DNA from 4 places in the Methylobacterium sp. Leaf399 genome. Region 4 is predicted to be linked to each of the others. Evidence: predicted binding sites of a transcription regulator. Region 4 holds the regulator's gene; each other region holds the start of a gene.
The links. The regulator PhoB, encoded in region 4, activates phosphate uptake and scavenging genes when phosphate is short. The targets are predictions, from matches to a motif close to TGTCATNNANCTGTCAT.

Region 1 (7,629 bases), on a different contig from region 4:
GCACCGAAACCTTCGTCGCCTTGAAGCTCGAGGTGCAGTCCTGGCGCTGGGCCGGCGTGCCGTTCTACCTGCGCACCGGCAAGCGGCTTCCGAAGAAGCTCTCCGAGATCGTGGTGCAGTTCCGCGCCTCGCCGTTCTCGATCTTCCCCGCCGAATCGTTCGGGCGCGAGCCCAACCGCCTCGTCATCCGGCTGCAGCCGGAGGAGGGCATCAAGCTCGAGGTCATGACGAAGGACCCCGGGCCGGGCGGGATGCGGCTGCGGCCGACCAACCTCGACATCTCGTTCGAGGAGACCTTCAAGCAGCGCTACCCCGACGCCTACGAGCGCCTCCTGATGGACGTGGTGCGCGGCAACGCGACGCTGTTCATGCGCCGGGACGAGGTCGAGGTGGCGTGGGCCTGGGCCGACTCCCTGCTCAAGGCCTGGGCCGACCGGCCGGAGCCGCCGCGCCCCTATCCCGCAGGAAGCTGGGGCCCCACCGCCGCCATCGCCCTGATCGAGCGCGACGGCCGGACCTGGCACGAGGATTTTCACTGACGACGTCCGCTCGCTGGGTAAGTGGGCGGCCCCGGACACTTGGCGCCAACGCCGGGGGCCCCGGCTGCGCGAAGAAGCGCGGGTCTCGCTGACCTCCGATACGAGGCGGTCCGCAGGTGCGACCATTCGACCCTGGGTGGCACCCCAGTCCGTCGAGACACCCCTCAGGTGCCGCCTGTGCATACCTCCGTGCAGATGCGGGTCTGCGTATTCGACCCTGCACGTACCGCTCGACACGGCGTCGGTTGAAGCCTAACGATGGCTGCACACGAAAACGTGTTTCAAGGCTCGGTACCAGCGCGTTGACAAATGACAAAAACTGAAAGCGCACCTGGTATCAATCGACGCTACCTGCACGACGAGGTCGTCGAACGGATGCGCGACCTGATCGTCTCCGGCCAACTACCGCCTCGCTCGCGCGTCAACGAGGGCGAGTTGACGGAGCGGTTCGGCATTTCCCGCACGCCGCTGCGCGAGGCCATCAAGATCCTGGCCACCGAGGGGCTGCTGGAACTCCTTCCCAATCGCGGCGCCCGCGTCGCCAGCCTCGCCCTCTCGGAGATCGAGGAGATGATCGAGGTGATCGCCGGGCTCGAAGCCACGGCGGCCGAGATCGCCTGCACGATCATCGGCGACGACGAGGTCGCGGCGATCGAGGCGGATCACGCCGCGATGATGGCGGCCTGGAAGCGCGGCGACCAGAGGAAGTATTTCGTCTACAACCGGGCCATCCACGAGGGCCTGATGTCGGCCAGCCGCAACGCGACCCTCAACCACATCTACGCCGGACTCTCGGGACGCATCCAGCATTCCCGCTACTCGGTCCACCAGACCGCCGCGGAGTGGGCCCAGGCCGTCGACGAACACGACCGCATGATCGCCCTGCTGCGCGCCCGCGACGGTAGTGCGCTCTCGACCCTCATGCGCGCCCACGTCCGCGCCCGGAAGGCCGTCATCGTCGCCAACTTCGTGGAGCCGGCGGAGGGGATGACGCCGGCCTGACCCGGCAGGGATCAGTCGGGCATCTCGCCGAGGACCGCACCGGTCTTCGGGTCGAGCTCGAACTTCATCTTGCGGCCGTCCTTGATCCCTTCGCCGTCCCAATGGCCGTCGTCGGCCTCCAGCTTGGTCACCTCCGAGTAGCCGGACGACAGCATCTGGCGCTTGACCGCATCGGCGGTCATCCAGTCGGGGCCGGGCTGGTCCGCGAGAGCCCCGCCGGACGCGACTGCTGCCAGGACGAGGGCGGCACCGTAAGCTTTGAATCTCATCATGGATCTCGGGTTTCCCGTGGCTGTTCGCGAAGAGATAGGGCGGGACCGGTCCGGCGTCCGGTCGTCGCGGGGATGGAGGTGGGGGCGCTTCAGCGGCCTGTCCAGTTCGGGGCGCGCTTGGCGAGGAACGCCTCCATTCCCTCGCGGAAATCGGCGCTGGTGTAGCAGAGCCGGATGAGGTCGTCGCCGGGGCGCTCGCCGTCGGGGCGGTCGTGGACGTCCTGGAGACGACGCAGGCCCTCCTTGGTCGCCTGCAGGGTCAGCGGCGCATGGCCCGCGAGCAGGGTGGCGAGGGCTCCGGTGCGGTCCCGCAGGGCGGCGGCATCCGCCACGACCTCGCCGACGAGGCCGATCGCCAAGGCCTCGTCTCCCTCGATGAGGCGCGCCGTGAAGATCATGTCCTTGACCCGTGCCGGACCGACGAGGGCCGACAGCCGCGCGAGGTTGCCGAGCGACAGGCAGTTGCCGAGGGTTCGTGCGATCGGAAACCCGAACCGGGCGTCGCGCGTGGCGATGCGCAGGTCGCAGGCCGCCGCGATCGCCGCCCCGCCGCCGGTGCAGGCGCCCGCGATCGCCGCCACGGTCGGCACCCGCAGCCGTTCGAGCGCCCCCATCACCTGGTCCATGAACCGTTCGTAGCCGATGGCATCCTCGGCCGTCTCGAAGCTTCGGAACTGGGCGATGTCGGTGCCGGCGGCGAAGGCCCGGTCGCCGGCACCGGTGATCACCAGGACCTTGATCGCGGTATCCGCATCGATCGCCGCGCAATGGTCGATCAGCCCCTGGTACATCGCGAACGTCAGGGCGTTGCGCGCCTGCGGCCGGTTGAGGGTGAGGCGGGCGATGCCGGCGGGATCGACGTCGAAGAGCAGTTCGGGGCTGTCGCTCATGATGGCCTGCACAGGGTGACGGGAACGCCCGACCCTAGCGCAAGTTGATGGGCGAGTTCACCGCCCGGCAGCCCGCGCGGGCGATGCGTCCTCGATCCGAGCGCACCGCTCCCCATTCGATGAGATGTCCAGCGCCATGCGCCCATCCTCCGCCACGACCCTCACCGTCGGATCGGCCCTGTTCCTTCTGGCCGGCCTCCTGCCGGGCGAGGCCTCGTGCCTGCGCACGGTCGCCAACAAGACGCCGCACACCGTCCTGGTGAGTCAGGACGGCGGCCCCGCCTTCACGGTGCGCGCGCATGCGAGCCGCCGCTTGCGCTACGACAGGTCCGGCGAGATCGCGGTGTCCGTCGTGTGCAGGGCAGGGGGCCGTTTCGCGGCGCCGCAGCCGCCAGCCTTCACTGCGCGCTATGCGGTCGTCGCCGTGCGCGATCGCTGCTGGGTCGATATCGACGGCGGCGGCACCGCACCGCTCGCCCTCAACGCGCCCCGCCAGGGCGACATCGTCGTGGCTCGGTACGGCCTGGCCTGCCCGTAGCCGCCCCCGATCAGTAGCGGGACGGCACGAACATCTCGGACGGGACCGGCTGGCGCGCGTAGTCGTCGTGGCGCACCCGCTCGGGCAGGACCACGGTGGGATGGGGGACCTCGCCGTAGGGGATCTGCGTCAGGAGGTGGTCGATGCAGTTGAGGCGGGCCTTCTTCTTGTCGACGGCCTCCACCACCCACCACGGCGCCTCCGGGATATGGGTGCGGGCGAGCATCACCTCCTTGGCCTTGGTATAGTCCTCCCAGCGGCGGCGGGACTCCACATCCATCGGCGACAGCTTCCACTGCTTGAGCGGGTCGTGGATGCGCATCTGGAAGCGTAGGGCCTGCTCCTGGTCGGTGATCGAGAACCAGTATTTCAGGACGATGATGCCCGAGCGGACCAGCATCCGCTCGAAATCGGGCACCGACTGGAAGAATTCCTCGTATTGCGCGTCGGTGCAGAAGCCCATCACCCGCTCGATGCCGGCGCGGTTGTACCAGGAGCGGTCGAACAGTACGATCTCGCCGCCGGCCGGCAGGTGGGCGACGTAGCGCTGGAAGTACCATTGCGTGCGCTCGCGCTCGCTCGGGGCGGGCAGGGCGGCCACGCGGCAGACCCGGGGGTTGAGGCGCTGGGTGATCCGCTTGATCGCGCCGCCCTTGCCGGCCGAATCGCGGCCCTCGAACACCACCACCACCCGCAGCTTCTGCGACTGGACCCAATCCTGCAGCCGGACGAGCTCGTGCTGGAGGCGGAACAGCTCGCGGAAGTAGAGCCTGCGGTCCATCTGCGGAGCGCGGGGATCGCCCGCGACGGCGTCGGCCAGGCGTTCGAGGCGCTCCTCCTCCATCTCCATCTCGAGTTCTTCGTCGAAGTCGTCGGCGACCTCCCTGCGGATCGCCTCGATGTCGAAGGTGCCTGCCTGCCGCCCGTGATCCATCGTCGTTCCAACGCCTCGAGGTCCCTCGGGCGCTTAGACCATGCCGATGTGACAGTTCGGCGAAACGCCCCGCCGTCGCGCACGCCGCGGCGGGCACCCCTGGATTCCGACGCCGACATTCTTTAAGGTTGATTCGCTACCTAGAGTTATTCTTGCGTGAGGACATCGATGAGCACCTGCAAGGGACGCGACGGCGACACCTGGGAGATCTACGCCAGCGGGACCGGCTGGCGGTGGCGCCGCACGGCATCGAACGGCAGGATCGTCGGCGCCTCCACGGAAACCTACGCCAGCAAGGCGAACTGCATCGAGAACGCGCGCCGCAACGGCATGGATTGCACGCCGGCGTAGGGCGCATGGTCGACAGGGGCCGGCCCGCGTCGTCTTCCGGCCACGCGAGTCGGCCTCGTCACGCACGGTAAGGGCGTCATCAAGGTGTCGCCGCTACGCGCGATGGAGCCGGGGACGGTTCGGCACTTTGCCGGCGAGGAACCGGCGGGGCCCGATGCCGCGACTTCTCACCGACGAGGCCGTCCTTCCCGGCCTGATCTTCGGGCTCCACTTCGACGGGCGGGGCCGCGCCTCGCTCCTCGAGCCCGGCGCCGACCTGCCGCCGCTCGATGCCGCCGCCGGCTTCGTGTGGCTGCACGTCGACCTCGTCGATGCGCGCCTTCACGGCTCCGTCGAAGCCGGGCGGCTCGGACCGCCGCGTCTGGCCGCGGCGATCTTCGCCCGTGACGGCCACCAGCGCGTGGTGGTCGATGGAGCGGCGTTCGGCCTCGTCGTCGCCGATCGTGAACGGGATTTTGCCGGCGCGCTGAGCGACGAACCCACCGGCCGGCTGCATTGCGTGCTCGGGCAGGGCTACCTCGTCAGTGGGCGCCGACACGCCACGGCCTGCGCGGAGGCCGCCCGCGACGCCGCCCTGGCAGGCCTGACGGTCACCTCGCCCGCCCGCCTGCTCGAGCTCTTCGTCGGCCACGTCGTCCAGGCGATGGAGGCGGGCGCCGTCCGCATGTCCGAGGAACTCGACGCCATCGAGGACCGGATCCTCGACGGGGCGGGTGCCGACGACACCGGTCCGTTGGCGCCGATCCGTCGCCGGGCGGTGCGCCTGCGCCGCCAGGTCGCCGGCCTCGGCGCCGTGTTCCACCGCCTGGAGGCCGAAACCGACGACGACGGCGACGCCTTGCCGGAGGCGGTAATGACCATGGCCGCCCGCGTCGTCCAGCGCATCGATTCCCTCGACCGCGACATGGGTGTGCTGGCCGAGCGCAGCCGCCTGCTCCAGGACGAGATCGCCGGCCGCACCGCCGCGCAGACCAACCGACAGCTCTTCACCCTCTCGATCCTGACCTCCCTGTTCCTGCCGCCGACCCTGGTGACCGGCGTGTTCGGCATGAACAGCAAGGGCCTGTTCCTCGCCGACTTCGAGAACGGCTCGACCATCGCCCTGGGGATCGGCGCGCTCTCGTCGCTCGCGGTGTTCCTCGTCATCCGCCGCCTCGGTGTCGCTGGTCGGCGCGGTTGATCCCCGGGCGCATTGCGCCCATCACCAGCACGCCGTCATCGCCGCGTCATCCCGCGTCGCAACGGTGACGATCCCACCACGGAGCCTTCCCCCGCATGGACTTCTTCCGCCGCTTCACCGTGCTGATGTGCGCGCCCAACTTCGATCCGGACGACCTCGAAGGCGTGCGCGTCCAGCAGATCCTCACCTCCATCGAAAAGCTCGGCTTCGAGGTGGTGCGCGCCCGGCGCGTCGAGGATGCGGCCATCGCGGTCCAGACCGACGCCGCCATCGGCTGCATGGTGGTGGATTGGGGCAAGCGCGGGCTCGACGGCAAGGCGGCGGCGCTGATCAACCTCATGAGGAAGCGCGGGCTCGAGATGCCCATCGTCATCATGGTCCGAAGGAAGCGCCTGGAGGACATCCCCGTCGAGGTGCTCGACTTCATCGACGGCTACATCTTCCTCGCCGAAGAGACCCCCGACTACATCGCCCGCGGCCTCGTCAGCCGCGTCAAGCAGTACGCCGAGACTCTCAAGACGCCGTTCTTCGGCGCGCTGGTGGATTACGCCGAGCAGGGCAACCAGCTCTGGACGTGTCCGGGCCACAACGGCGGCATCTTCTACAACCGCTCGCCCATCGGGCGGATCTTCGTCGAGCACCTCGGCGAGGCGGTGTTCCGCGACGACCTCGACAATTCGGTGCTCGACCTCGGCGACCTCCTCGTCCACGAGGGCCCGGCCCTCAAGGCGCAGAAGGAGGCGGCCGTCATCTTCGGGGCGGAGAAGACCTACTTCGTCCTCAACGGCACCTCGGCCTCCAACAAGATCGTCCTGTCGGCGCTCGTGGCCGAGGGCGACCTCGTGCTGTTCGATCGCAACAACCACAAGGCGGCCCATCACGGCGCCCTGTTCCTCGGCGGCGCCGTGCCGGTCTTCCTCGAGACCGACCGCAACTGCTTCGGCCTCATCGGCCCGATGTACCACGAGGCCCTGGACGAGGCCGCGATCCGGGAAAAGATCCGCACCAACCCGCTGGTCACCGACAAGGAGGCGTGGAAGCGCGAGCGCCCGTTCCGCGTCGCGGTGGTGGAGCAATGCACCTACGACGGCACGATCTACAACGCCCAGATGATCCTGGAGAAGATCGGCCACCTCTGCGACTACATCCTCTTCGACGAGGCCTGGGCCGGCTTCATGAAGTTCCACCCGCTCTTCGCGGGCCGCTTCGCCATGGGTCTCAAGAACCTCGACGAGACCTCGCCCGGCATCATCGCCACCCAATCGACCCACAAGCAGCTCGCGAGCTTCTCCCAGGCCTCGCAGATCCATACCAAGGACAGCCACATCCGCGGCCAGACCCGGCGGATCGAGCACCGGCGCTTCAACGAGACCTTCCTCGTCCACGCCTCGACCTCGCCGTTCTATCCGCTGTTCGCCTCCCTCGATGTCGGCGCGCAGATGATGAAGGGCCGCTCGGGCGTGGTGCTGTGGGACGACACCATTCGGCTCGGCATCGAGTGGCGCAAGAAGGTCCGCGCCATCCGCCGCGAGTTCGAGGAGAAGGAGGGCGACCCGCTGCGCCGCTGGTTCTTCGACCCCTTCGTGCCCGACACGGTGAAGGGACCGGACGGCAAGGTGCCGTGGGAGAGCATCTCCACCGACGAGCTCGCCAGCGACTCGAAATACTGGGAGCTGACGCCGGGCGCCTCCTGGCACGGCTTCACCCACGTGGCGCCCGACTACGCCATGACCGACCCCAACAAGCTCACCGTGCTCACCCCCGGCTTCGACCGGCGCACGGGGGAATACGCCGCGCACGGCGTGCCGGCCCCCATCGTCGCCCAGTACCTGCGCGAGAACCGCATCGTGCCGGAGAAGAACGACCTCAACTCGCTGCTCTTCCTGCTGACGCCGGGTGTCGAATCCTCCAAGGCCGGTACGC
Region 2 (7,629 bases), on a different contig from region 4:
CAAGATCGATTATCTGGAACTGCCCGGCCGGACGCTCGGACCCGTGAAGGCGTTCTACGCGCAAGCGTTCGGGTGGACCTTCGTCGACTACGGACCCGCCTATTGCGCCTTCGACGAGGGGCTGGAGGGTGGCTTCGATGGCGATCCGCAGAAGGGGACCCGCGTGCCGCTCGCCGTCCTCTATGCGACGGATCTCGAAGCCATGCTGGTGCGGGTCGAGGCGGCCGGCGGCCTCGTCGTAAGGCCGATCTTCGCCTTTCCGGGTGGGCGGCGGTTCCATTTCCGCGATCCGGCCGGAACCGAGCTCGCGGTCTGGTCGGAGCGATGACGGCGGCGGCGCGTACGTTCAAGGGGCGCGGCGCCACGGTCAATCCGGACGGACGCTACGAGGCGGCCCGGCACGAGGCCTTCGACGACGGCTGGGGTGGCGACGAGGCCCCGTCCGCCCCGCGCGCCGAAGTCCTGCGCGCCGAAGTCCTGCGTACCGAAGTCCTGCGTACCGAGGTCCTGCCGGAGGCCGCGCGCAGCATCATCACCCGCAACACCTCGCCCGACATCGCCTTCGACCGGTCGATCAACCCCTATCGTGGCTGCGAGCACGGTTGCGTCTACTGCTTCGCGCGGCCCAACCACGCCTACGTCGGCCTCTCGCCGGGGCTCGACTTCGAGACGCGGCTGTTCACCAAGCCGGATGCGGCCCGGCTGCTGGAGCGCGAGCTCGCGGCCCCCGGCTACCGCCCGGCCACCATCGCGCTGGGAACCGCCACCGACCCCTACCAGCCGATCGAACGGACGCACCGCCTGACCCGGCAGGTGCTGGAGGTGCTGGCGCGCGACCGGCATCCCGTGGGTATCGTCACGAAATCGAATCTCGTCACCCGCGACATCGACATCCTGTCGGACATGGCCGCGATGGGCCTCGTGAAGGTGGCGATGTCGGTGACGACCCTCGATCCGGCCCTGGCCCGCCGGATGGAGCCGCGCGCACCGCATCCGGAACGGCGCCTCGACGCGATCCGGCAACTGACGGCGGCCGGCATTCCGGTTCTCGTCATGGTGGCGCCGATCATCCCCTCGCTCAACGACCACGACATCGAGGCGATCCTGGCGCGGGCGCGGGACTGCGGCGCGATGGAAGCCCGTCACGTCCTGCTGCGCCTGCCGCTCGAACTCGACGACCTCGTCGGCGACTGGTTGCGTGCGCATTACCCCGGCAAGAAGCGGCACGTGATGTCCCTGGTCCGCCAGGCGCGCGGCGGCAAGGCCTACGACGCCGCCTTCGGCCGGCGCATGACCGGTGCCGGTCCCTATGCCGAGTTGATCGCGGAGCGGATGCGGCTGGCGCGAAAACGCTTGGGCTACCGCGAGACCCGCGTCCCGCTGCGGACCGACCTGTTCGTCAGACCCTCCCGCGACGGCGCCCAGCTCAGCCTGCTGTGACACCGGGGAGCTGAGCGTAGCGGCGGGTGAAGCTGATGCGGTGGTGTGGGGTCCGCCCGAGGCTGGCGAGGCCCGCCAGATGGGTGCGGGTGCCGTAGCCGACGTTGCTGTCCCAGCCATAGGACGGGTAGCGGACGGCCAGGGCCCGCATCAGGGCGTCGCGCACCGTCTTGGCCAGGATGGAGGCGGCGGCGATCTGGGGCACCAGCCGGTCGCCTCCGACGATCGCCGTGCAGGGCCGGTCGAGCCCCGGGATGGGATCGCGGCCGTCCACCATCACGGGGCCGTCGAGGCCGAGACCGACGACGGCGCGGCGCATGGCGTCGAGCGTGGCGGCGCGCACGTTGATCCGGTCGACGAGGGCGCGGGAGCCGGCGGCCAACGCGATACGCGCGCAGGCCCGGATCTCCGGCGCCAGCGCCTCGCGGGTCGCGCGGTCGAGGCGCTTGCTGTCGTCCAGGCGTCCCAGCACCGACGGCGGGATCGCGGCGGGATCGAACCAGACCGCCGCCACCACCACCGGCCCGCACAGGGCCCCGCGCCCGACCTCGTCGCAGCCGACGACGGCGGGATAGCGGCCGGGCGACGCGGGATCGAAGGGAGGCATGAGAACCGTCGCGCGAAGAACGAGCCCCGGGGCCGAACCGCTCGTCCGGCAGGGACAGGAATCGTCTAACGGGGCTCGACCGAACCGACAACGGCGGGCGCGACGCGCTCGCGCCGTCGCGCGGGCAGTCCGTGGGCGCGCTCGATGTTGCCGAAGAACTGCCGCGCGCTCTCGGTCCAGGTGTAGCGCAAGGCCTCTGTCCGGCAGGTCTTGCGCGGGATGTCGAGGGCCGCCAGGGCCGCCTTGCGCAGATCCGCGTCGAGCACGCCGGCGTCGGTGCCGCCGATCACGTCGAGGGGGCCGGTGACCGGGTAGGCGGCCACGGGCACGCCGGAGGCCAGGGCCTCCAGGAGCACGATGCCGAAGGTGTCGGTGAGGCTCGGGAACACGAAGACATCGGCGGCGGCGTAGACCGCGGCGAGGCCGGCGCCGGTCCGCATCCCGAGGAAGCGGGCGGCCGGGTAGAGCGAGGCCAGCCTGGCGCGGTCCGGACCGTCGCCGACCACGACCTTGCTGCCCGGCAGGTCGAGGTCGAGGAAGGCCGCGATGTTCTTCTCGACGGCGACACGGCCCACGAAGAGGAAGACGGGGCGCGGCAGGCCGGCCAGCGCGTCGCTCTCCTGAGGCCGGAACAGGTCGGTGTCGACACCGCGCGTCCAGCGCATCAGGCGCGTGAAGCCCCGCGCGGAGAGATCCTGCTCCAGGGACGGCGTGCTGACCATGGTGCCATTGGCGGCATCGTGGAAACGTCGCAGCCAGGCATAGCTCCAGGCTTCCGGCACCGGCAGTCGGGCGGAGAGGTATTCGGGAAAGCGGGTGTGGTAGCTCGTCGTGAAGGGCCGCCCCTGCGCCAGGCAGAGGCGGCGCGTGGCGTAGCCCACCGTCCCCTCGGTGGCGATGTGGACATGGGTCGGCGCGAACTGCGACCAAAGACGCGCGACCTTCGTGCGGGTCGCATAGGCGAGCCTGATCTCGGGGTAGCCGAGCAGCGGCAGGGACGCGAAGTTCTCGTGGGTGAGGAAGATCGTCTCGAAGCCGAAGGCGCGGCCCGCCGCGGCCATGTGCTCGAGGGAGCGCACGACGCCGTTGACCTGGGGGTGCCAGGCATCGGTGGCGATGAGCAGCCTCACGCGACGGCCCGCGCCCCGCCCCTGTCGACCGCGATGGTCACCGCGGAGGCGGCCTCGCGGGCGCGCAGGACACTGGGATAATGCAGCACCTCCATCGTGCCGTCGTAATGCTCGACGATGGCCGTGCAGGATTCCACCCAGTCGCCGGTGTTGAGGTAGGTCAGCCCGTCGATCTGCCGGTTGGCGGCGTGGTGGATATGGCCGCAGATGACCCCGTCCGCCCCGACGCGCTTGGCTTCCGCCGCGAGCAGCTCCTCGAACTTGCCGATGAAGTTGACGGCGTTCTTCACCCTCAGCTTGGCCCAGGCCGAGAGCGACCAATAGGCCAGACCGAGGCGGCGGCGCACGGTGTTGAGGTGCGTGTTGATGAAGAGCGCCGCCGTGTAGGCGCCATCGCCGAGGTAGGCGAGCCACTTGGCGTGGCGCACCACCATGTCGAACTGGTCGCCGTGGATGACGAGGTAGCGTTTGCCGTCGGCGGCCACATGCACGCGCTGGTCGGCGACCTCGATGCCGCCGAAGTGCGCGCCGAGGTAGTCGCGCAGGAACTCGTCGTGGTTGCCGGGCACGTAGATCAGGCTCGTGCCCTTGCGGACCTTGCGCAGCAGCTTCTGCACCACGTCGTTGTGGCTCTGGGGCCAGTACCAGCCCGACTTCAGTTGCCATCCGTCGACGATGTCGCCGACGAGGTAGATCTCGTCGGCATCGTAGTCGCGCAGGAAGTCGAGCAGCAGGGCGGCTTGGCAGCCCTTGGTGCCCAGGTGCATGTCGGACAGGAAGAGCGTCCGGACACGGATCGCCTTCTCGTTGTCTTCGCTCACGGGGATCTCCGGGCAGACGCGTCGTGCCGGAGCCAAACCGGATTCCCGTATCAGTTTGATGACGCGGCCCCACGCGGCGGCCCGAGCGCGCCCCGGGAAACCGGTCGTCGGCGGCCACGGGCGGGCCCTCTGTTGCAGCGCAATTTTTTGAGTCGCGTGGACAAGTTTTTTCAGTTTTCCTTCACAGCGGAAGCTCGCCATATTGCCGGCGCGACAGGGGCGGCGCGAGCCGTCCCTTGCGCGCGGCCATCTCACGCCGGGTCGGCGTTTCGGGACGGAGCGGACGGAACCGGTGGACGGCGTTCTACGAACGCGACACCCGTACGACGCTCTGGACTACAGGGATGGGCGCGCCGGGTCGTCACGACCCGTCGGCAGACAATCATCGTTCGAGGCGCCGCCACATCGCGGTCGCGAGACGCACTGGGAACCGGAGACAATCATCATGGCGCCAACGAAACGGCCTGGTCGCAACCACCTCTTCGTGCCGGGCCCGACCAACATCCCCGACCGCGTGATGCGGGCGATGATCGTCCCCTCCGAGGATCACCGCTCGGTGGATTTCCCGGCGCTGACCAAGCCCCTGTTCGAGGACACCAAGATGGTGTTCGGTTCGACCGACGGCACCATCTTCCTGTTCCCGGCCTCCGGCACGGGCATCTGGGAATCCGCGCTCACCAACACCCTGTCGCGCGGCGACAAGGTGCTGACCTCGCGCTTCGGCCAGTTCAGCCATCTCTGGGTCGACATGGCCGAGCGCCTCGGCCTCGAGGTCATCGTCCAGGACGAGGAGTGGGGCACCGGCGCCGATCCTCAGCGGATCGAGGAGGCCCTGCGGGCCGACAAGAACCACGAGATCAAGGCCGTCATGACGGTCCACAACGAGACCGCCACCGGCGTCACCAGCGACATCGGTGCGGTGCGCAAGGCCATCGACGCGGCCGGCCACCCGGCGCTGCTGTTCGTGGACGGCGTGTCCTCGATCGGCTCGCTGCCGTTCTACGCCGACCAGTGGAAGGTCGATTGCGCCATCGCCGGCTCCCAGAAGGGCCTGATGCTGCCGGCCGGCCTCGGCGTGATCTGCGTCAGCCAGAAGGCGCTCAAGGCCGCCGAGACCTCCTCGGGCAAGAACGACCGTCTCGCGGCCGTCTACTTCGCCTGGTCCGACCACCAGAAGCAGAACCCGGGCGGCTACTTCCCCTACACCCCGTCGCTGCCGCTGCTCTACGGCCTGCGCGAGGCGCTGGCCTGCATCAAAGAGGAAGGCCTCGAGAACGTCTATCACCGCCATCACGTGCTCGGCGAGGCGACCCGCCAGGCCGTGGCGGCCTGGGGCCTCAAGACCTGCGCCAAGGAGCCCAAGTGGAACTCCGACACGGTGACGGCGATCCTCGCTCCCGAGGGTGTCGACGCCGCCGCGATCATCAAGCACGCCTACGTGCGCTACAACCTGGCGCTCGGCGCGGGCTTGAGCAAAGTGGCCGGCAAGGTGTTCCGCATCGGCCACGTCGGTGACCTGAACGAGCTCTCGTTGCTCGGCGCCATCGCCGGTGCCGAGATGTCGATGCTGGACAACGGCGTGAAGGTGCAGCCGGGCTCCGGCGTCGCCGCCGCCTCGAGCTACCTGCGCGAGAACCCGCTGTTCAAGGCCTGATCCGACCCCTCCCGGGGCCGGTCTCCACGACCGGCCCCGGACCTTCGACAGACCACGCGTTCGCGTTCGGCCGTGCCTCGCGCGGGGACGTCACCGAGAGTTTCCATGACGCACAAAATCGTCTTCCTCGACCGTGAGTCCCTCGACGCCACCGTGCGCGAATTCAATTTCCCGCACGCGTACAAGGAATACGAGTCGACCTGGACACCCGACGAGATCGTCGAGCGGCTTCAGGGCGCGTCGATCGCGCTGATCAACAAGGTTCCGATGCGGGCCGACACCCTGGCGAGGCTGCCGGACCTCAAGCTGATCGCTGTGGCCGCCACCGGCACCGACGTCGTCGACAAGGCCGCCGCCAAGGAGCGCGGCATCACCGTCGTCAACATCCGAAACTACGCCTTCAACACCGTGCCCGAGCACGTGATCGGACTGATGTTCGCCCTGCGCCGGGCCATCGTGCCCTACGCGAACTCCGTGCGCCGGGGCGATTGGGCCAAGTCCACCCAGTTCTGTTATTTCGACTACCCGATCCACGACATCGCAGGTTCGACCCTGGGTATCGTCGGCTACGGGGCGCTCGGCAAGTCCATCGCCAAGCGCGCCGAAGCCCTCGGCATGAAGGTCATCGCCTACGACGTGTTCCCGCAGGAAGGCCTCGTCGACTTAGAGACGATCCTGACGGAATCGGACGTCATCACCCTGCACGCGCCGCTGACGCCCGAGACCCGCAACATGATCGGGCGCGAGCAGCTGGCGAAGATGAAGAAGAGCGCCATCCTCATCAACACCGCCCGCGGCGGCCTCGTGGACGAGGAGGCCCTGGCCGAGGCGCTCAAGGCCGGCACCATCGGCGGCGCCGGCTTCGACGTGGTGATGACCGAGCCCCCGAAGAACGGCAACATCCTGTGCGAGCTCGACCTGCCCAACCTCATCGTCACGCCGCATGTGGCCTGGGCGAGCAAGCAGGCCATGCAGATCCTGGCCGACCAGCTGGTGGACAACGTCGAGGCCTTCGTGGCGGGCAAGCCTCAGAACGTGGTCGAGTCTTGAAGGGAGGCGGTACGATCGCGCCACCTGTCGGTCCTGGGCTGCGGAGCAGACCCCGGAACCCATAACCGTCGACGCGGCAGGATGGAGCACCCTCGGCGGCTTCGGAGTCCCGGTTCGCCCGTGCGGCGCCCCGGAACGACGACGCACCGACGCGCCCACGCCGACGTCCCGTAACGCCCAGTCGAAACGCCGACCGCTCAGCGATGCGGCCAGAGGATCCGAAGACATGACCAAGAAACTGCTGTTCCTGTTCGATACCGACGCAGTGCCCAGCGTGTTCGACACCGTTGTCGGCTACGACGGCGGCGCCGATCACATCACCGGCTACGGCAACGTCACGCCCGAGAACGTCGGCGCGCTGGTGGACGGCACGATCTACACCCGCGGCGGTTCCGAGAAGAAGTCCACCGCGATCTTCGTCGGCGGCGGCAACATGGCCGCCGGCGAGGCGGTGCTGAAGGCGGTCAAGAAGCGGTTCTTCGGGCCCTTCCGCGTCTCGACGATGCTCGATTCCAACGGCTCCAACACCACGGCCGCCGCCGGCGTCGCACTGGTGCAGAAGGCCGCCGGTTCGCTCCAGGGCAAGAAGGCCGTGGTGCTGGCCGGGACAGGCCCCGTCGGCATGCGCTCGGCCGCGCTGCTCGCCCAGGAAGGCGCCAGCGTGGTCCTGTGCGGGCGCTCGCTCGACAAGGCCCAGGCCGCCGCCGACCAGATCAACCAGCGCTTCAAGGTCGCGATCTCGGCGGCCGCGACGCCCGACGCCGCCTCCCGCGCCGCCATCGTGAAGGGCCAGAACCTGGTGTTCTCCGCCGGCGCCATCGGCATCGAGCTTCTCTCGGAAGCCGATTGGAAGGACGAGGCCAGCATCGAGTTCATCGCCGACTACAACGCCCAGCCCCCGCTCGGCTTCGGCGGGATCGACGCGAT
Region 3 (7,629 bases), on a different contig from region 4:
GAAGCCCGAGCCGACCTCGCGATGGACGGGAATGTCGGAGGCCACCACCGGCAGGCCGCAGGCCGCCGCCTCCACCACCGGGATGCCGTAGCCTTCCGCGAAGGAGGGCATCAGGAGGGCGGTGGCGCCGCGCAGGATCCCGGCCAGGCCGTGGGTGGAGAGCCCGTGGACCTCCGTCACATGGGCCTCGATGGCCGGGCACCGGTCCAGCATGTCGATGACGTTCTCCGCCTCCCAGCCGCGGCGCCCGACGATGACAAGGTGGGGCGTCGCCTCGCCGAGATCGGCGGCGAGGCGACGCCAGAGGTTGAGCAGGAGGAGGTGGTTCTTGCGCGGCTCGATGGTGCCGCAGGCCACGAAGACCGGTCGCCCTGGCGCGAAGGCGGTGGCGCGGTCGGCCTCGCAGAACACCGTCTCGACTCCCAGCGGCGCCACGCTCACCGGCCTCGCCCGAAGCCCGTTCGCCGCGAGGTGACGCAAGAAATGCCCCGCGACGTCGGCGGAATTAGCGATCACGTGGTCGGCATGGCGGGCCATCGTCTCCATCCGCACCGCGTGGCGCGCGTCCTCCCCCGGGCGGCCGTATTCGGGATAGGCGATCGGGATGAGGTCGTGGACGAAGAACACCGCGCGGACGTCCGGGCGGTCGTAGAGCCAGTCGAACCGCCCGGGCTTGTCGAGGCGCAGGTGCGAGGTGTGGAGATAGAGCGTGCCCTTCGGCAGCGCCTCGTGGCCGCCGGCGCGCAGGGTCCGCAGCGCCGCCTCGATGCGGACGCGGGTCCGCCGCCTCGGGCCGGCCGCGGGCGCACCGGCCGGGCCCGCGGCGCCGCCGAGCCTGGCGATGAGGCCGCGATAGACCGGGTCGGCCAGGGCGTCGCGATCCTCCTCCCAGCCCGAGGCCGCCGCCTCGACCACGGCCAGCGCCCCGGCGCGGTCGAGGACGCGCGGCCCGAGCATCGTCGACACGAGGCCGAAGCGGTCGCCCGGCTGGTCGAGGACATGGCGGGCATAGGCGAGGTCGACCCGGTCGATGCCGCTCGGGCTCGCGTGCGACAGGCGGGTGATCAGGCGGGTGAGGTCGATGGCGATGGCGGGCATGGTCCTCCGGGACGTGGCCGACGGCGGCGCGGTTTCGCCGGCCGCCCGATCCGGCCTATATGCGGTGCGCACCGCCCGAGACCATCGGTCCGGCCCCATTCCGTTCAGCGACACGCCAGAGAGAGCGCCCTTGTCCCCCGGCTATCTGCCCTTCGCGGGCGCCCTCCAGCTCCCGGCCTATACCTGCGACAACTGCGGGTTCTGGCAGCGGCACTTCGAGACGCCCGCCTCCTGTCCCCTCTGCCTCGACGCCCGCCACGTGGTGCCGCAGGGCGGGTGGCAGTTCTGGACCGAGACGCAGGCGCAGGAACGCTTCCCCTGCCATTGGGCCGAACTCGAGCCCGGCGTCTGGCGCTTCTGGAACGACCCGGTCTCCGGCATCGGTCCGAGCGCCTACCTGATCCAGACGCCGGCCGGGAACATGGGCTTCGAGGCCTGCCCGGTCTTCAGCGAGGCGGCCCTGCGGCACATCGCGGACTTGGGCGGGATGCAGGTGCTCTCGGCCTCGCATCCCCATTCCTACGGCGCCCTCGTCCAGCTGCAGGACCGGTTCGACCCGGAGCTGTGCCTGCCGGCGGCCGATTACACCTGGAGCGCCGGCCTCCAGGTCTCCTGGCCCTACGACGACCTCCTCGAACCGTTGCCGGGCCTCGAACTGCACCGCACGGCGGGGCATTTCGACGGCCACGCCGTGCTGTTCGACCGTGCCCGGAAGATCCTGTTCTGCGGCGACGCCCTGAAGTTCGAGCTCGACCCGGCCGACCCGCGCGCGGCCCTGACGATCTCGGCCCACAAGGCCTTCGTGCGCGGCGTACCGCTCACCCCCAACGAGTTGCGCCGCTACCGCGACGTGTTCGCGCCCCTCGACTTCATCCAGACCTGGACGCCGTTCGAGCCGGCCGCCAACTGCGGCCGGGCCGAGGTCCTGGCCCTCATCGACGGCATGCTGGCGAGCCGGCCGCACGCGGCGCCGGTGCCCCTCGACAGCCTGCGCCGCTAGGGCGGCTCAGGCCCGCGCCACCCGTTTGCCGAAGGCGAGGGTGAGCCGCGTGCGCACGATCGGCGCGATCTCGGTCTCGGATTCGATCCGCACCGCCGGCATCTCGGACCCGATCGTGCTCGTGGGCTCGAAGGTGAAGAGGAGGTGGCGCACGCCGATCTCCAGGGACACCACGCCGTCCGACTGGGTCAGGTCCTCGCCGAACACCTCGATCAGCGGCCCGTCGGGGTCGCCCTTCTCGATCTGGATGATGAAGTAGCCGGCCGGCTCCTCCTCGTCGTCCGCCCCGGAGATCAGGCAGATCCCGTTCTCCTCGTCGTGGCGGACGCGGCCCACCGTGAAGGTCGTGACGTCGTCGAGTGGCGTATCTCGGTCCATCGGCGTGTTCCGGTCCATCAGCGTTGTCCGTGGGTGGCGTCCTCGAACAACGCCTTGAACTCGCGCGGCTGGCAGCGAAAATACTGCCGGGGCGCCCGCACCTGGGCTCCGAGTTCGGCTGCCGCGTGCCAGGGCCAGCGCGGATCGTAGAGCATCGCGCGGGCGAGCGCGATCGCGTCGGCCTGGCCCTCGGCCAGGATCGCCTCGGCCTGCCGGGCCTGCGTGATCAGCCCGACCGCGATGGTGGTGAGCCCGGTCTCGGCCTTGATCCGCGCGGCGAAGGGCACCTGGTAGCCCTCCGACAGGGGAATCTGCTGCCGGGTCGACACACCGCCGGTGGAGACGTGGATCGCGGCCGACCCGCGGCGCTTCAATTCGCGGGCGAGCGCGACGGTCTCTTCCAGGGTCCAGCCGCCCTCGACCCAGTCGGTGGCCGAGACCCGCATCCACACCGGCTTGCCCGAGGGCACCGCCTCGCGGACGGCGTCGAAGCATTCGAGCGGGAACCGCATCCGGTTCTCCAGGCTGCCGCCGTAGGCGTCGGTGCGCGTGTTGGCGAGCGGCGACAGGAACTGGTGCAGCAGGTAGCCGTGGGCGCCGTGCAGCTCGAACCCGTCGATGCCGATGGCGAGCGCGCGCCTCGCGGTGGCGACGAAGCCGTCGCGCACGCGCTTGAGGCCGTCCGCGTCGAGGGCGTGCGGCGGCGCCTCTCCCTCCGCGTGAGGAACGGCGGAAGGTCCTTCGGTGCGCCACCCGTCCGGCGCCTCGGGCGGGATCTGGGCGCCGCCGTCCCAGGGCGCCCGGCTCGACCCCTTGCGGCCGGCGTGCCCGATCTGGATGGCGATCGGAATCGGCGCAGAGGCCCGCACGGCGTCGAGCACCCGGCCCAGCGCCAGCTCGGTCGCGTCGGAATACAGCCCGAGGTCGCCGGGCGAGATCCGCGCCTCCGGCGAAATCGCCGTGGCCTCCAGGATCAGGAGGCCCGCCCCGGATTGCGCCATCTGGCCGAGGTGCATCAGGTGCCAGTCGCCGGCCTGACCGGCATGGGCCGAGTACTGGCACATCGGCGCCACGACGATGCGGTTGTCGAGGGTGAGCCCATCGAGGGTCAGGGGCTCGAACAGGCGTGCGGTCATGCGCGACTCCGGCAAGGGCGAGATTGAGGGCAGGAACCAGGACGTACGTAGGATCGGCCCGGGTTCTACGCCGCTTTGCCGGACCCGCGCCATGCCCTCTGAGGCCGGGCCGCCGTCGGAAGCGGCGCGCCGGTTGGCCGAGCTACCCGCCGATCCCGCGTCCTTTCAGGCTCTCGCCGATCTCCTCGAGCACGCCCGCGTCGTCGATGGTGGCCGGCATGGTCCAGGCCTCGCCGTCGGCGATCTTCTTCATGGTGCCGCGCAGGATCTTGCCCGAGCGGGTCTTGGGCAGCCGCGCCACGGTCAGCGCCAGCTTGAAGGCGGCCACGGGGCCGATGCGCTCGCGGATGGAGGCGACGAGTTCGCGCTCGATCTCGCCGGTATCGCGCGACACGCCGGACTTGAGCACCACGAAGCCGCAGGGCTGCTCGCCCTTGAGCGCGTCGCGGATGCCGATGACGGCGCATTCGGCGACGTCCGGATGGGCCGAGAGCACCGCCTCCATGCCCCCCGTCGAGAGCCGGTGCCCGGCCACGTTGATGATATCGTCGGTTCGTCCCAGCACGGTGACGTAGCCGTCGGCATCCACGACGCCGGCGTCCGAGGTGTCGTAATAGCCGGGGAAGGTGGTGAGGTAGCTCTGCGCGAAGCGCTCGTCCGAGCCCCAGAGGGTCGGCAGGCAGCCCGGCGGCAGCGGCAGCTTGAGAGCGATCGTGCCCATGGTGTCGGCCGGCACCGGCTTGCCGGCCTCGTCGAGGACGTGGAGGTCGTAGCCCGGCATCGGCCTGCAGGCGCTGCCGTGCTTGACCGGCAGCTGCCCGATCCCGACCGGATTGCCGGCGATGGCCCAGCCGGTCTCGGTCTGCCACCAATGGTCGATCACAGGACGGTCGAGGGCGCGCTCGGCCCAGGCCACCGAATCGGGGTCGGCGCGCTCGCCGGCGAGGAACAGGCTGCGGAAGCCGGAGAGGTCGTAGCCGGCGACGAGTTCGGCGCGCGGGTCCTCCTTCTTGACGGCGCGCAGCGCGGTGGGGGCCGTGAACAGGCAGGCGATGCCGTATTCGGCGATCAGCCGCCAGAACGCGCCGGCATCGGGGGTGCCCACCGGCTTGCCCTCGTAGAGCACCGTGGTGCAGCCGTGGAGCAGCGGCGCGTAGACGATGTAGGAATGGCCCACCACCCAGCCGATGTCCGAGGCGCAGAAGTACACCTCGCCCGGCTTCACGTCGTAGAGATTGGGCATCGACCAGGTCAGCGCGACGCAATAGCCGCCGGTATCGCGCACCACGCCCTTGGGCTTACCCGTCGTGCCCGAGGTGTAGAGGATGTAGAGCGGGTCGGTGGCGGCCATGGCCGCGCAATCGGCCCGGCGCCCTGCCGCCGTCGCGTCGGCCACGGCCTGCGCCCAGTCGTGGTCGCGCCCGGCCACGAGGTCGGCCTCGCGCTGGGGCCGCTGCAGGATCAGGCAGGCGTCCGGCTTGTGCGTGCTGGCGGCGATGGCCGCGTCGAGGAGCGGCTTGTAGGGGACGATCCGGCTCGGCTCGATGCCGCAGGAGGCGGCCACCACCACCTTGGGAGTCGCGTCCTCGATGCGGATGGCGAGCTCGTTGGCGGCGAACCCGCCGAACACCACCGAATGGACCGCCCCGAGCCGGGCGCAGGCCAGCATCGCGAACAGGGCCTCGGGCACCATCGGCATGTAGATGACGACGCGGTCGCCGCGGTTCACGCCGAGGTCGGCGAGCACGGCGGCCAGCGTCGCCACCGCATCGCGCAGCTCGGCGTAGGTGACGCGTCGCTTGGCGCCGGCCACGGGCGAATCGTACAGGATCGCGGACTGGTCGCCGCGCCCGGCCTCGACGTGGCGGTCGACGGCGTTGTGGCAGGCGTTGAGCGTCGCGTCGGGAAACCAGCGGCCGTAGGCCCCGGCCGCCCCGTCGAAGGCGCGGGTGGGGGGCGAGATCCAGTCGATCGCCTTGGCGGCTTCCAGCCAGAACCCCTCGGGGTCGGCGAGGGAGGCGGCGTGAACGGCGGCGTAGCGGCTGGACGCCGTCGGGTCTGTGGTGTCGCTGGCCATGGCGTTCCCCCGATGGCCGGTCGTCGACGCCGGCCTGATCGGAGCCCAGTATATCCACCGCGCGCCCGGGAGGGACGATATTCGGCACAAAAAAACCGCCGCCCTGGAGACCAGCGGCGGCGGCGAACGCATGAGACTTGAAGGACCGGGGCGGTGACGCGCCTAGTGGACGGATTCCGTCTTGAGGCGGTTCATCGAGTCCTTGAGTTGGAGCTTTCGTCTCTTGAGCTCTGCGATGCGCAGATCGTTCGCCGATGGGCTGTGGATGGCGTCGTGGATCTCCCGCTCCAGGGCTTCGTGCTTCCGAGCGAGCTGGGTGAGGTGTGTCTGCAGCGACATGGATGTCTCCTGTCATCGTTTCGACGTGGACAGATTGGCACACCTTTCGCCGGCTGTCGAAGCCCAAAATCGGCCGTGCTTGACGAAGCCTTTCAACAGGGTTCGCGCGCCCGAAACACGATTGCCCCCCGCGATGCCGCCGCCGGATCTTGCCCCTGGCACCACCCTGCCGCATGGTTCGAGGGCAGGCCTCCGGGCCGGCTGTCGAGGATGTCGGACGCGATGCCGGATGAGTTGGGTGACGAGGCGAAGGCCGAGTACGAGGCCGAGCTCCTGAGGCTGAAGCAGGAGCATCGCGACCTCGACGGGGCCATCGACGCCCTCGAGCTCGTGGTGGCCGGCGACCAGCTCCAGATCCAGCGTCTCAAGAAGCGCAAGCTCGGCCTGCGCGACCGCATCACCTACCTCGAAGACCAGATCACCCCCGACATCATCGCCTGAGCCGCCTTATCGCCCGAGCCGCCTTGCCCGCGCTGCGACCGGCGCGTATGCGGCGAACTCGGGTTGAGGCGGACGTGCCGCGCGGCACGCCCACAGAAACGGATTCGAGACGATGGCCGGCCAGCCCCGGATCGCGATCATCATGGGGAGCCAGTCGGACTGGGCGACCATGCGCCATGCCGCCGAGACCCTCGACGCCCTCGGCCTGGCGCACGAGGACCGGATCGTCTCGGCGCACCGCACGCCGGACCGTCTCGTCGCCTTCGCCAAGGGCGCCAAGGCCGCCGGCTTCAAGGTGGTGATCGCAGGCGCGGGCGGGGCCGCCCATCTGCCCGGCATGTGCGCGGCGATGACGTCGCTGCCGGTGCTGGGCGTGCCGGTCGAATCCAAGGCCCTGTCGGGCCAGGACAGCCTGCTCTCCATCGTGCAGATGCCCGCGGGCATTCCGGTCGGGACCCTGGCGATCGGCCGGGCCGGGGCGGTCAACGCCGCCCTCCTGGCGGCCGCGATCCTGGCGGTCTCGGACGAGGCGCTGGCCGAACGGCTGGAGGCCTGGCGCGCCGCCCAGAGCGCGGCGGTGGCGGAGTTCCCGCAGGCCGAGTTCCCCAAGGTCGAGTTCCCGCAGGCCGAGACACCATAGGGCGGATGGTCATGACCCGGATCGCACCCGGCGCCACCCTCGGTATCGTCGGCGGCGGCCAGCTCGGCCGCATGATCGCCCTCGCCGCTGCGCAGCACGGGCTGAAGGCGCACGTCTTCGCCCCAGACGCGGACAGCCCGGCCTTCGATGTCGCCGCCGCCACGACGGTGGCCGCCTACGACGACGCCGAGGCATTGGCGCGCTTCGCCTCCAGCGTCGACGTGGTCACCTACGAGTTCGAGAACATCCCGCGCGAGACCGCCGACCGGCTCGCCGCCCTCGCGCCCCTGCATCCGAGCGCCTCGGCCCTCGCCACGACCCAGGACCGCCTGTCGGAGAAGGCCTTCGTCAACGGGCTCGGCATTCCCACGGCCCCGTTCCGCAGCGTCGACACGCCCGAGGACCTGACCCTCGCGCTGGCCGAGATCGGGCTGCCGGCGGTGATCAAGACCCGGCGCTTCGGCTACGACGGCAAGGGCCAGCGCATGCTGCGCGTTGGCGATGCCATCGACCCGGCCGC
Region 4 (7,629 bases):
TCGTGCTCGGCTCGATCCTGCTCATGCTCATCGTCGAGGGGGTGAAGGGCTTCTCCCCGCTGCTGTTCACCGAGCCGACCCCCGGACCGGGCTCCGAGGGCGGCGGCATCGCCAACGCCATCCTCGGCAGCCTCGTGCTGACCCTGATCGGCATCGTCATCGCCACGCCGATTGGCGTGCTCGCGGGAACCTACCTGGCGGAGTACGGCCGCAACTCGAAGCTCGCGGACATCATCCGCTTCCTGAACGACATCCTGCTCTCGGCGCCCTCGATCCTGATCGGCCTCTTCGTCTACACGCTGATGGTCAAGCCGATGGGCAGCTACTCGGGCTGGGCCGGCGGCGTGGCACTCGCCATCATCGCCACCCCGGTCATCGTGCGCACCACCGAGGACATGCTGCGCCTCGTCCCCTCCACCCTGCGCGAGGCGGGCGCGGCGCTGGGCGCTCCGCCCTCCATCGTGATCAAGGCGATCACCTGGCGCGCGGCGAGCGCGGGCATCGTCACCGGCATCATCCTGGCCCTGGCCCGGATCGCGGGCGAGACGGCACCGCTGCTGTTCACGGCGCTGAACAACAACAGCTGGTTTTCGGCCAACCTGATGGGCGGCATCCCCAACCTTCCGGTGATGATCTACCAGTTCGCGCTGTCTCCCTATCCGAACTGGCAGCAGCTGGCCTGGGCCGGGGCGCTCCTCATCACCGTCACGATCCTCGCCCTGTCGATCGTGGCCCGCTTCGTCATCAAGAGCGATCGCGCGCGCTGACAGCGCGCCGATCCGGTCCCTTCCTCTTCCGTCTCGACAAGGACGAACCCACGATGAGCGCCGAGCCCGCGATCCAAGCCGCCCAACTGACCGGGCGCCACAAGGCGGACGAGAACGCCCCGATCCGCATCGCCGTGAAGGATCTCAACTTCTATTACGGCAACTTCCACGGCCTGAAGTCGGTCAACCTCAACTTCCACGACCGGCAGGTGACGGCGCTGATCGGCCCGTCGGGCTGCGGCAAGTCGACGTTGCTGCGCACCTTCAACCGGATCTACAGCCTCTATCCCGAGCAGCGGGCCGAGGGCGAGATCATGCTCGACGGTCGCAACATCCTCGACCCGAAGATCGACCTCAACGAGCTGCGCTCGAAGATCGGCATGGTGTTCCAGAAACCGACGCCGTTCCCGATGTCGATCTACGACAACGTCGCCTTCGGCCTTCGCCTGTACGAGCGCTTGTCCAAGGCCGATCTCGACATCCGCGTCGAGGAATCCCTGCGCAAGGCGGCCCTGTGGGACGAGGCCAAGGACAAGCTCAAGCAGTCCGGCATGGGCCTCTCCGGCGGCCAGCAGCAGCGCCTGTGCATCGCCCGCACCGTCGCCCAGCGCCCGGAGGTGATCCTGTTCGACGAGCCGACCTCGGCGCTGGACCCGATCTCGACGGGACGCATCGAGGAGCTGATCGAGCAGCTGCGCTCCGAGTTCACGATCGTCATCGTGACGCACAACATGCAGCAGGCCGCCCGCATCTCGCAGTTCACGGCGTTCATGTACCTCGGCGAACTCGTGGAATTCGGGCCCACCACCCGGATCTTCATGAACCCCGAGAAACGCCAGACCCAGGACTACATCACCGGCCGCTTCGGCTGAGGCCGTTCGACTGGCGGACGGTCCCCTTCAGACATCGCATCGGGCCCGACCTCGTCCGCTGCGAAATACCCTCCCGACCGATCCCGTTCGCCGTTCCCCGCCGGGGCGCCGACCCGAGGAGTGCGATCATGCCCGACCATATCGTCAGTTCCTACGACACCGACCTCGAGGACCTGCGCCGCGCGATCTCCGAGATGGGCGGCATCGCCGAGAAGATGATGAACGAGGCGGGCCACGCCCTCGTGCGGCGCGACGCCACCCTGGCCCAGACGGTCATCGCGGCAGACCAGCGCCTCGACGTACTGCAGCGCGAGATCGAGGAGCGGGCGATCCTGCTCATTGCGCGGCGCCAGCCGATGGCCATCGACCTGCGCGAAACCATCTCGGCGATCCGCGTGTCGAGCGATCTCGAGCGGATCGGCGATCTGGCCAAGAACGTCGCCAAGCGCGTCATCGCCATCGCCGGCGAGATCCAGTCGCAGAAGGTGGTCGTGGGCATGCAGCACATGGGCGACCTCGTCCAAGAGCAGCTCAAGGACGTGCTGGACGCCTATTCCAGCCGCGACATCAAGGCGGCGCACGACGTCTGGGAGCGGGACGGCGCCATCGACGCCCTCTACAATTCGCTGTTCCGCGAGCTCTTGACCTACATGATGGAAGACCCGCGCAACATCTCGTTCTGCACGCACCTGTTGTTCTGCGCCAAGAACATCGAGCGGATCGGCGACCACACTACCAACATCGCCGAGACGATCCATTACCTCGTCACCGGTGAGAACCTTCCCACCGATCGCCCGAAGAACGACGCGTCGAACTACGCCATGGTGGAGCCGCCGACCGGCGCCTGAAGCCCCCGGCAGGGACATCCCAGACAAAGCCCATGAGTACGCGTATCCTGATCGTCGAGGACGAGGAGGCCCTTACCCTCCTCCTCCGCTACAACCTCGAGGCGGAGGGGTTCACCGTCGACGCGGCCGCCCGCGGCGACGAGGCGGACCTGCGCCTGCAGGAACAGCTTCCCGACCTGGTGCTGCTCGACTGGATGCTGCCCGGCCTGTCGGGGATCGAGCTCTGCCGCCGCATCCGTGCGCGCCGCGAGAGCGAGACCCTGCCCGTCATCATGCTCACGGCCCGCGGCGAGGAGGGCGACCGGATCCGCGGTCTCGGCACGGGGGCGGACGATTATATTGTCAAGCCGTTCTCGGTGCCCGAACTGCTGGCGCGGGTGCGGGCGCTGCTGCGGCGCGCCAAGCCGGCGCATGTGGCGAGCCTGCTCATCGCCGGCGACATCGAGCTCGACCGGGTCAGCCACCGCATCCGCCGTCAGGGCCGCGAGATCCACCTCGGGCCCACCGAGTTCAAGCTGCTCGAATTCCTGATGCAGAGCCCCGGCCGGGTGTTCTCGCGCGAACAGCTCCTGGACGGCGTCTGGGGTCACGACGTCTACATCGACGAGCGCACCGTCGACGTCCACGTCGGCCGCCTGCGCAAGGCCATCAACCGCACGACCCAGTCCGATCCCATCCGCACCGTTCGCGGCTCAGGCTATTCGTTCGACGAGACCTTCGCCGTCGACGCGTGAGGCCGCCACGCGCGGTATCGCCGTCCCGACCGCGACATCCGCCGCCCGGCCGCGAGCCGGCCGTGAGGGATCAGCGGAATCCGCCGGCCCGGCGGTCGCGTTTGCGCTCGGTCGCCGGCTGATAGGCGATCTCGGCGTGATGGGTGCAATAGGGCAGGCCGGTGATCGCCCGGTCGCCGCAATAGTAGAAGTCCGTCGAGGTCGGGTCCCCCATCGGCCAGCGGCACATCGCTTCCCGCAGGTCCATGATCGTCACCCGCCGCGAGACCGCCAGGGTGACGGGATCGGCGGGCAGCGCGACGTCGAGTGTGGCGGCAGCGACGACCGCCTCGACGACGATCGGTTCCACCGGCGGCGGGAGCGTCGCCTCCTCGACGATGATCTCGACCTCCGCCTCGCGGGTCGCCTTCTTGCGCCCCGCGATCGCGGTGTCGGCGCTCTTCACGCGTCCCGAAAGCCCCAGGCGGTGGACCTTCCCGATCACGGCGTTGCGGGTCACGCCGGTCAGTTGCGTCGCGATCTGGCTCGCGCTCAGACCCTCTTCCCAGAGGCGGCGCAACAGCGCGACGCGTTCATCCGTCCAGCCCGGGACTGTGTCCATCATCGCCCCCTCAGACATTCGATCATCGCCCCGTCACGACGCAACACCCGCACCCGCCATCTTCGTAACGACCCAGTCGAAAAGGCCATTTCACGATGTCGTCATGACACGGTGTATTGAAAAGAACCGCACGCCTTCCACGGGAACGCTGGTTTCGCCGACGGCAAACCCATCACGACGCGCGCTCTGGTCGTCGTCGAACCGTCGTGTATTGGCCGTCGCGCCGGATGCATCGCCAATCAGCGCGACCGTACAGGAGGCGTCGAGCCGTATGCAAGGGAGACCATGCACGCCCTGCGGCTTTCCACTGCCAATGGGTTCCCGCCACTGCCGATGGGCCCCTGCCATTGCCGATGGCGCCTCACCATCGCCGAGGGGTCTCCACGGCACGTCGCGGTCCGACCACTCCGAGCCCGCATTGTCGCCTAAGCCGGCGTGACTATGTGTGGGCGGTGCGACCGGACGGGTTTTGGTCGGCTCGCGTTCGAACAGGGAGACACCATGCGGTCGTCACGGCGGTTGGGAGGAATGGCGGCGGGCCTCGTCGTGGCGGCGGGGGCTGCGCAGGCGGCGGAGCCGATCCGCCTCGCCGGGCACCGCGCGGTGTACGAACTATCCCTGGCCGAGAGCAGCGCCAGCCGTTCGGTGGAGAGTGCGCGCGGTCGCATCGTCCTCGATTTCGGCGGCGACGCCTGCAAGGGCTACACGATGCAGACCCGCCAGGTGACGCAGCTCCAGAGCGGGGAGAGCGGGAGCCGGACGTCCGACCTGCGCAACACGACGTTCGAGAGCGGGGATGGTCGCAACTTCCGCTTCAAGACCGCCACCCTCCTCAACGAGGCGCCGTCCCAGGCGGTGGATGGGACCGCCGAGAGCGGGGCCGAGACCATCAAGGTCAAGCTCAAGGAGCCGAAGCGCGACCAGTTCCAGGCCACCGGCCCGGTGCTGTTTCCGAGCATCCACATGCGCCGGCTGATCGAGGCCGGGAGGGCGGGGGAGAGCACCCTGTCGGTGAAGGTGTTCGACGGCTCCGACGACGGCCGCAAGGTCTACGACACCCTGGCGGTGATCGGACGCAAGGTCGAGGGTGCGCCCAAGGGCGAGCGCGACAAGGGCGAGCGCGACAAGCCCCTGCGCGAGGGCGAGATGACCACGATGCCGCGCTGGCCTGTCACCTTGAGCTACTACACGCAGGGCGACGGCGAACGCACCCCGATCTACGTGCTCACCTTCGACCTCTACGACAACGGCGTCAGCGGCGCCTTGAAGCTCGACTACGGCAGCTTCGCCATCCTCGGCGATCTGACCCGCCTCGACCTCACCCCGCCGACAAAGGCCGGCGCGGCGGAGACGGCGAAGGAGTGCGCGCCCTGATCGACGCTCCCCCGGGCGAGCCCCTCGTCGCTGGTCCTATCGGCCGCCGCGGGGTGCCTTGGGGTCGCGTACCGTCCCGCTGAAGCCGAGCCCGCGCTGGATGCTGGCCTCGCCGAACCGCAGCCGCAGGCTGTCGAGGGCGGATTCGCGTTTGGCGATGCGACCGAGGTCGCCGTCGAGGAGATCGGCCCGGTCGGCGGTCGTCCCCTCGGAGAGGTCGCCGGCGCCGATGCCGATCAGCCGGTAGGGCGTGCCGTCGCAGGCCTCGCGCAGGAGGGCTTCCGCCACCGGGTAGAGCCTGGCGGCGAGCTGCGTCGGCGCCAGGCCGCGGGCGCGGGTGCGAAGGCGAAATCCCGAATCCTTGAGCTTCAGGGTGACGGTGGCCGCCGCGAGGTCGGCGCGCTTGAGACGTTCGGACACCTTTTCGCATTGCCGCCAGAGGATCGGCCGCAGGGCCTCGAAGGTGCCGAGGTCGTCGGCCAGGGTGGTCTCCGCCGACACGCTCTTGGTCTCGCGCCACGGCCGCACCGGGCGATCGTCCTCGCCCCGCGCCAATGCCCGCAGCCGGCCGGCCTCCCGTCCCAGGGCCGCGTGCAGGCGTTCGGGATCGATGCGGGTCAGGTCGGCGATCTTGCGGATGCCGAGCCCGGAGAGACGGGCCTGCCCGGCCGGGCCGATCCCCGGCAGGATCGAGACGGGGCGCCCGGCCAGGAAAGCCTGTGCTTCGCCGCGGCCGAGGATCGAGAAGCCACGCGGCTTGTCGAGGTCTGAGGCGATCTTGGCCAGGAACTTGGTGTCGGAGAGGCCCACCGAGACGCTGATGCCGATCTCGGTCTCCACGCGCCGTGCGAAGCGGACCAGGGTGAGCGCCGGGCTCGTCCCGTGCAGGCGCTCGGTGCCGGAGAGGTCGAGGAAGGCCTCGTCGATGGAGAGCGGTTCCACCATCGGGGTGAGGTCGCGCATCATCTGGCGAACCTCGCGGCCGACCCGGGCGTATTTGGCCATGTCCGGGCGCAGCACCACCGCATCGGGGCACGCCTTCAGGGCGGCGAACATCGGCATCGCCGAATGGACGCCCGAGACCCTGGCGAGGTAGCAGGCGGTGGCGACCACCCCGCGCCGGCCGCCGCCGATGATCAGCGGGCGGTCGCGCAACGCCGGATCGTCGCGCTTCTCCACCGCCGCGTAGAACGCGTCGCAATCCACATGCGCGATGGCGAGGATGTCGCGTTCGGGGTGCGCGAGCAAGCGCGGCGAACCGCAGGCCCGGCAGCGGACGGACCCTTCGTCCTGGCGAGCGCTGCAATCGCGGCAGACGGCATCGCGGGCCATCACCGCGGCGGTCGCCGCGTCCGCCACTGCGCCTCCCCCGTCACGCGAACCCGTCGTCCGGCTCGCTCGGGCCCAACCGCCGCCATGCCGCGGCGATGCGTTCGGGCGGTACCTCTAGGCTGGCGGCGCAGGCCATCAGCACCGCTTCGTCGCCCATGACGAAATCGAGGACGCCGGCCAGAAAGCCCGGCTCGGCCGCACTCGCGCGCAGGGTGTCCGGCGTCATGCCGGTGAGGGCCAGGAAGGGAAAAAGCCGGTCTTCGTCGCCGGCGATCCAGCCGAGGACCGCCAGGGCGAGGCGTTCGGCCGAATCAGGCCCTTGATCGGATTTGCGTTTCATCAACATGTACCGGTTAAGTCTGGTTGAAACGGGGCTGGCGTCTTCAAAATGAGCCGCGGACTAGCCGGGAATGACAGGCCATGAAGAAAACCGTGCTCATCGTCGAAGACAACGAACTGAACATGAAGCTCTTCAACGACCTGTTGGAAGCCCATGGCTACGCGACCCTCAAGACCGCCAACGGCATCGAGGCGATCGACCTCGCCCGCACCCATCGCCCCGACCTGATCCTCATGGACATCCAGCTGCCCGAGGTCTCCGGCCTCGAGGTGACGAAGTGGCTCAAGGAAGACGACGACCTCAAGGGCATCCCCGTCATCGCCATCACCGCCTTCGCCATGAAGGGCGACGAAGAACGCATTCGTGAAGGCGGTTGCGAGGCCTATCTCTCCAAGCCCATCTCGGTCGCAAAGTTTCTTTCAACGGTTCGCCTGTACCTTGGCGACGAACGACCCGCCTGAACGGGACGAAGGCTGGACGGGCGGCGCCGAGCCCCACCCGTTGAAGACGATCGCGCCGGCGCCGTCGAGGGGTACCCCCACCGGCCGCCGCGTGGTCCACAAGGAGCGATGAGGAACGATGTCCGCACGGGTCCTGATCGTCGACGACCTCTTCCCCAACGTGAAGTTGCTCGAGACCAAGCTGGCGTTGGAGTATTTCGACGTCATCGCGGCCATGAACGGGCCGGATGCCATCGCCATCTGCGAGAAGGGCTTGTGCGACCTCGTCCTGCTCGACGTGATGATGCCGGGCATGGACGG

Region 1: the regulator PhoB is predicted to act here: its motif matches at 4,601-4,617, upstream of ASG40_RS12330 (CorA family divalent cation transporter).
Region 2: the regulator PhoB is predicted to act here: its motif matches at 4,046-4,062, upstream of ASG40_RS09635 (UDP-2,3-diacylglucosamine diphosphatase).
Region 3: the regulator PhoB is predicted to act here: its motif matches at 6,039-6,055, upstream of ASG40_RS20735 (YdcH family protein).

What each region holds. Positions count from the first base shown of each region.
Region 1 covers NZ_LMQK01000023.1:270,051-277,679, reverse strand. Annotated here, with positions in the region: gene zwf (glucose-6-phosphate dehydrogenase) at 1-539, shown strand, start outside; gene ASG40_RS12360 (GntR family transcriptional regulator) at 849-1,541, shown strand; gene ASG40_RS12355 (PepSY domain-containing protein) at 1,553-1,813, opposite strand; gene ASG40_RS12350 (enoyl-CoA hydratase/isomerase family protein) at 1,903-2,703, opposite strand; gene ASG40_RS12345 (hypothetical protein) at 2,840-3,241, shown strand; gene ppk2 (polyphosphate kinase 2) at 3,252-4,175, opposite strand; gene ASG40_RS12335 (YegP family protein) at 4,344-4,526, shown strand; gene ASG40_RS12330 (CorA family divalent cation transporter) at 4,681-5,706, shown strand; gene ASG40_RS12325 (Orn/Lys/Arg decarboxylase N-terminal domain-containing protein) at 5,802-7,629, shown strand, end outside.
Region 2 covers NZ_LMQK01000012.1:330,124-337,752, reverse strand. Annotated here, with positions in the region: gene ASG40_RS21160 (VOC family protein) at 1-328, shown strand, start outside; gene ASG40_RS09650 (PA0069 family radical SAM protein) at 325-1,440, shown strand; gene ASG40_RS09645 (ribonuclease HII) at 1,427-2,047, opposite strand; gene ASG40_RS09640 (glycosyltransferase family 4 protein) at 2,113-3,177, opposite strand; gene ASG40_RS09635 (UDP-2,3-diacylglucosamine diphosphatase) at 3,174-3,998, opposite strand; gene ASG40_RS09630 (aminotransferase class V-fold PLP-dependent enzyme) at 4,444-5,652, shown strand; gene ASG40_RS09625 (D-2-hydroxyacid dehydrogenase) at 5,758-6,702, shown strand; gene ASG40_RS09620 (NADP-dependent methylenetetrahydromethanopterin/methylenetetrahydrofolate dehydrogenase) at 6,929-7,629, shown strand, end outside.
Region 3 covers NZ_LMQK01000031.1:86,748-94,376, forward strand. Annotated here, with positions in the region: gene ASG40_RS15425 (glycosyltransferase family 4 protein) at 1-1,098, opposite strand, end outside; gene ASG40_RS15430 (MBL fold metallo-hydrolase) at 1,229-2,098, shown strand; gene ASG40_RS15435 (hypothetical protein) at 2,105-2,476, opposite strand; gene ASG40_RS15440 (NADH:flavin oxidoreductase/NADH oxidase) at 2,494-3,612, opposite strand; gene ASG40_RS15445 (propionyl-CoA synthetase) at 3,755-5,689, opposite strand; gene ASG40_RS20735 (YdcH family protein) at 5,852-6,028, opposite strand; gene ASG40_RS15450 (YdcH family protein) at 6,251-6,469, shown strand; gene purE (5-(carboxyamino)imidazole ribonucleotide mutase) at 6,582-7,109, shown strand; gene ASG40_RS15460 (5-(carboxyamino)imidazole ribonucleotide synthase) at 7,121-7,629, shown strand, end outside.
Region 4 covers NZ_LMQK01000035.1:73,527-81,155, reverse strand. Annotated here, with positions in the region: gene pstA (phosphate ABC transporter permease PstA) at 1-767, shown strand, start outside; gene pstB (phosphate ABC transporter ATP-binding protein PstB) at 821-1,639, shown strand; gene phoU (phosphate signaling complex protein PhoU) at 1,768-2,487, shown strand; gene phoB (phosphate regulon transcriptional regulator PhoB) at 2,520-3,221, shown strand; gene ASG40_RS19680 (GcrA family cell cycle regulator) at 3,292-3,825, opposite strand; gene ASG40_RS19675 (cell envelope integrity EipB family protein) at 4,351-5,196, shown strand; gene ASG40_RS19670 (DNA polymerase IV) at 5,233-6,528, opposite strand; gene ASG40_RS19665 (DUF3572 domain-containing protein) at 6,569-6,868, opposite strand; gene ASG40_RS19660 (response regulator) at 6,949-7,329, shown strand; gene ASG40_RS19655 (PleD family two-component system response regulator) at 7,448-7,629, shown strand, end outside.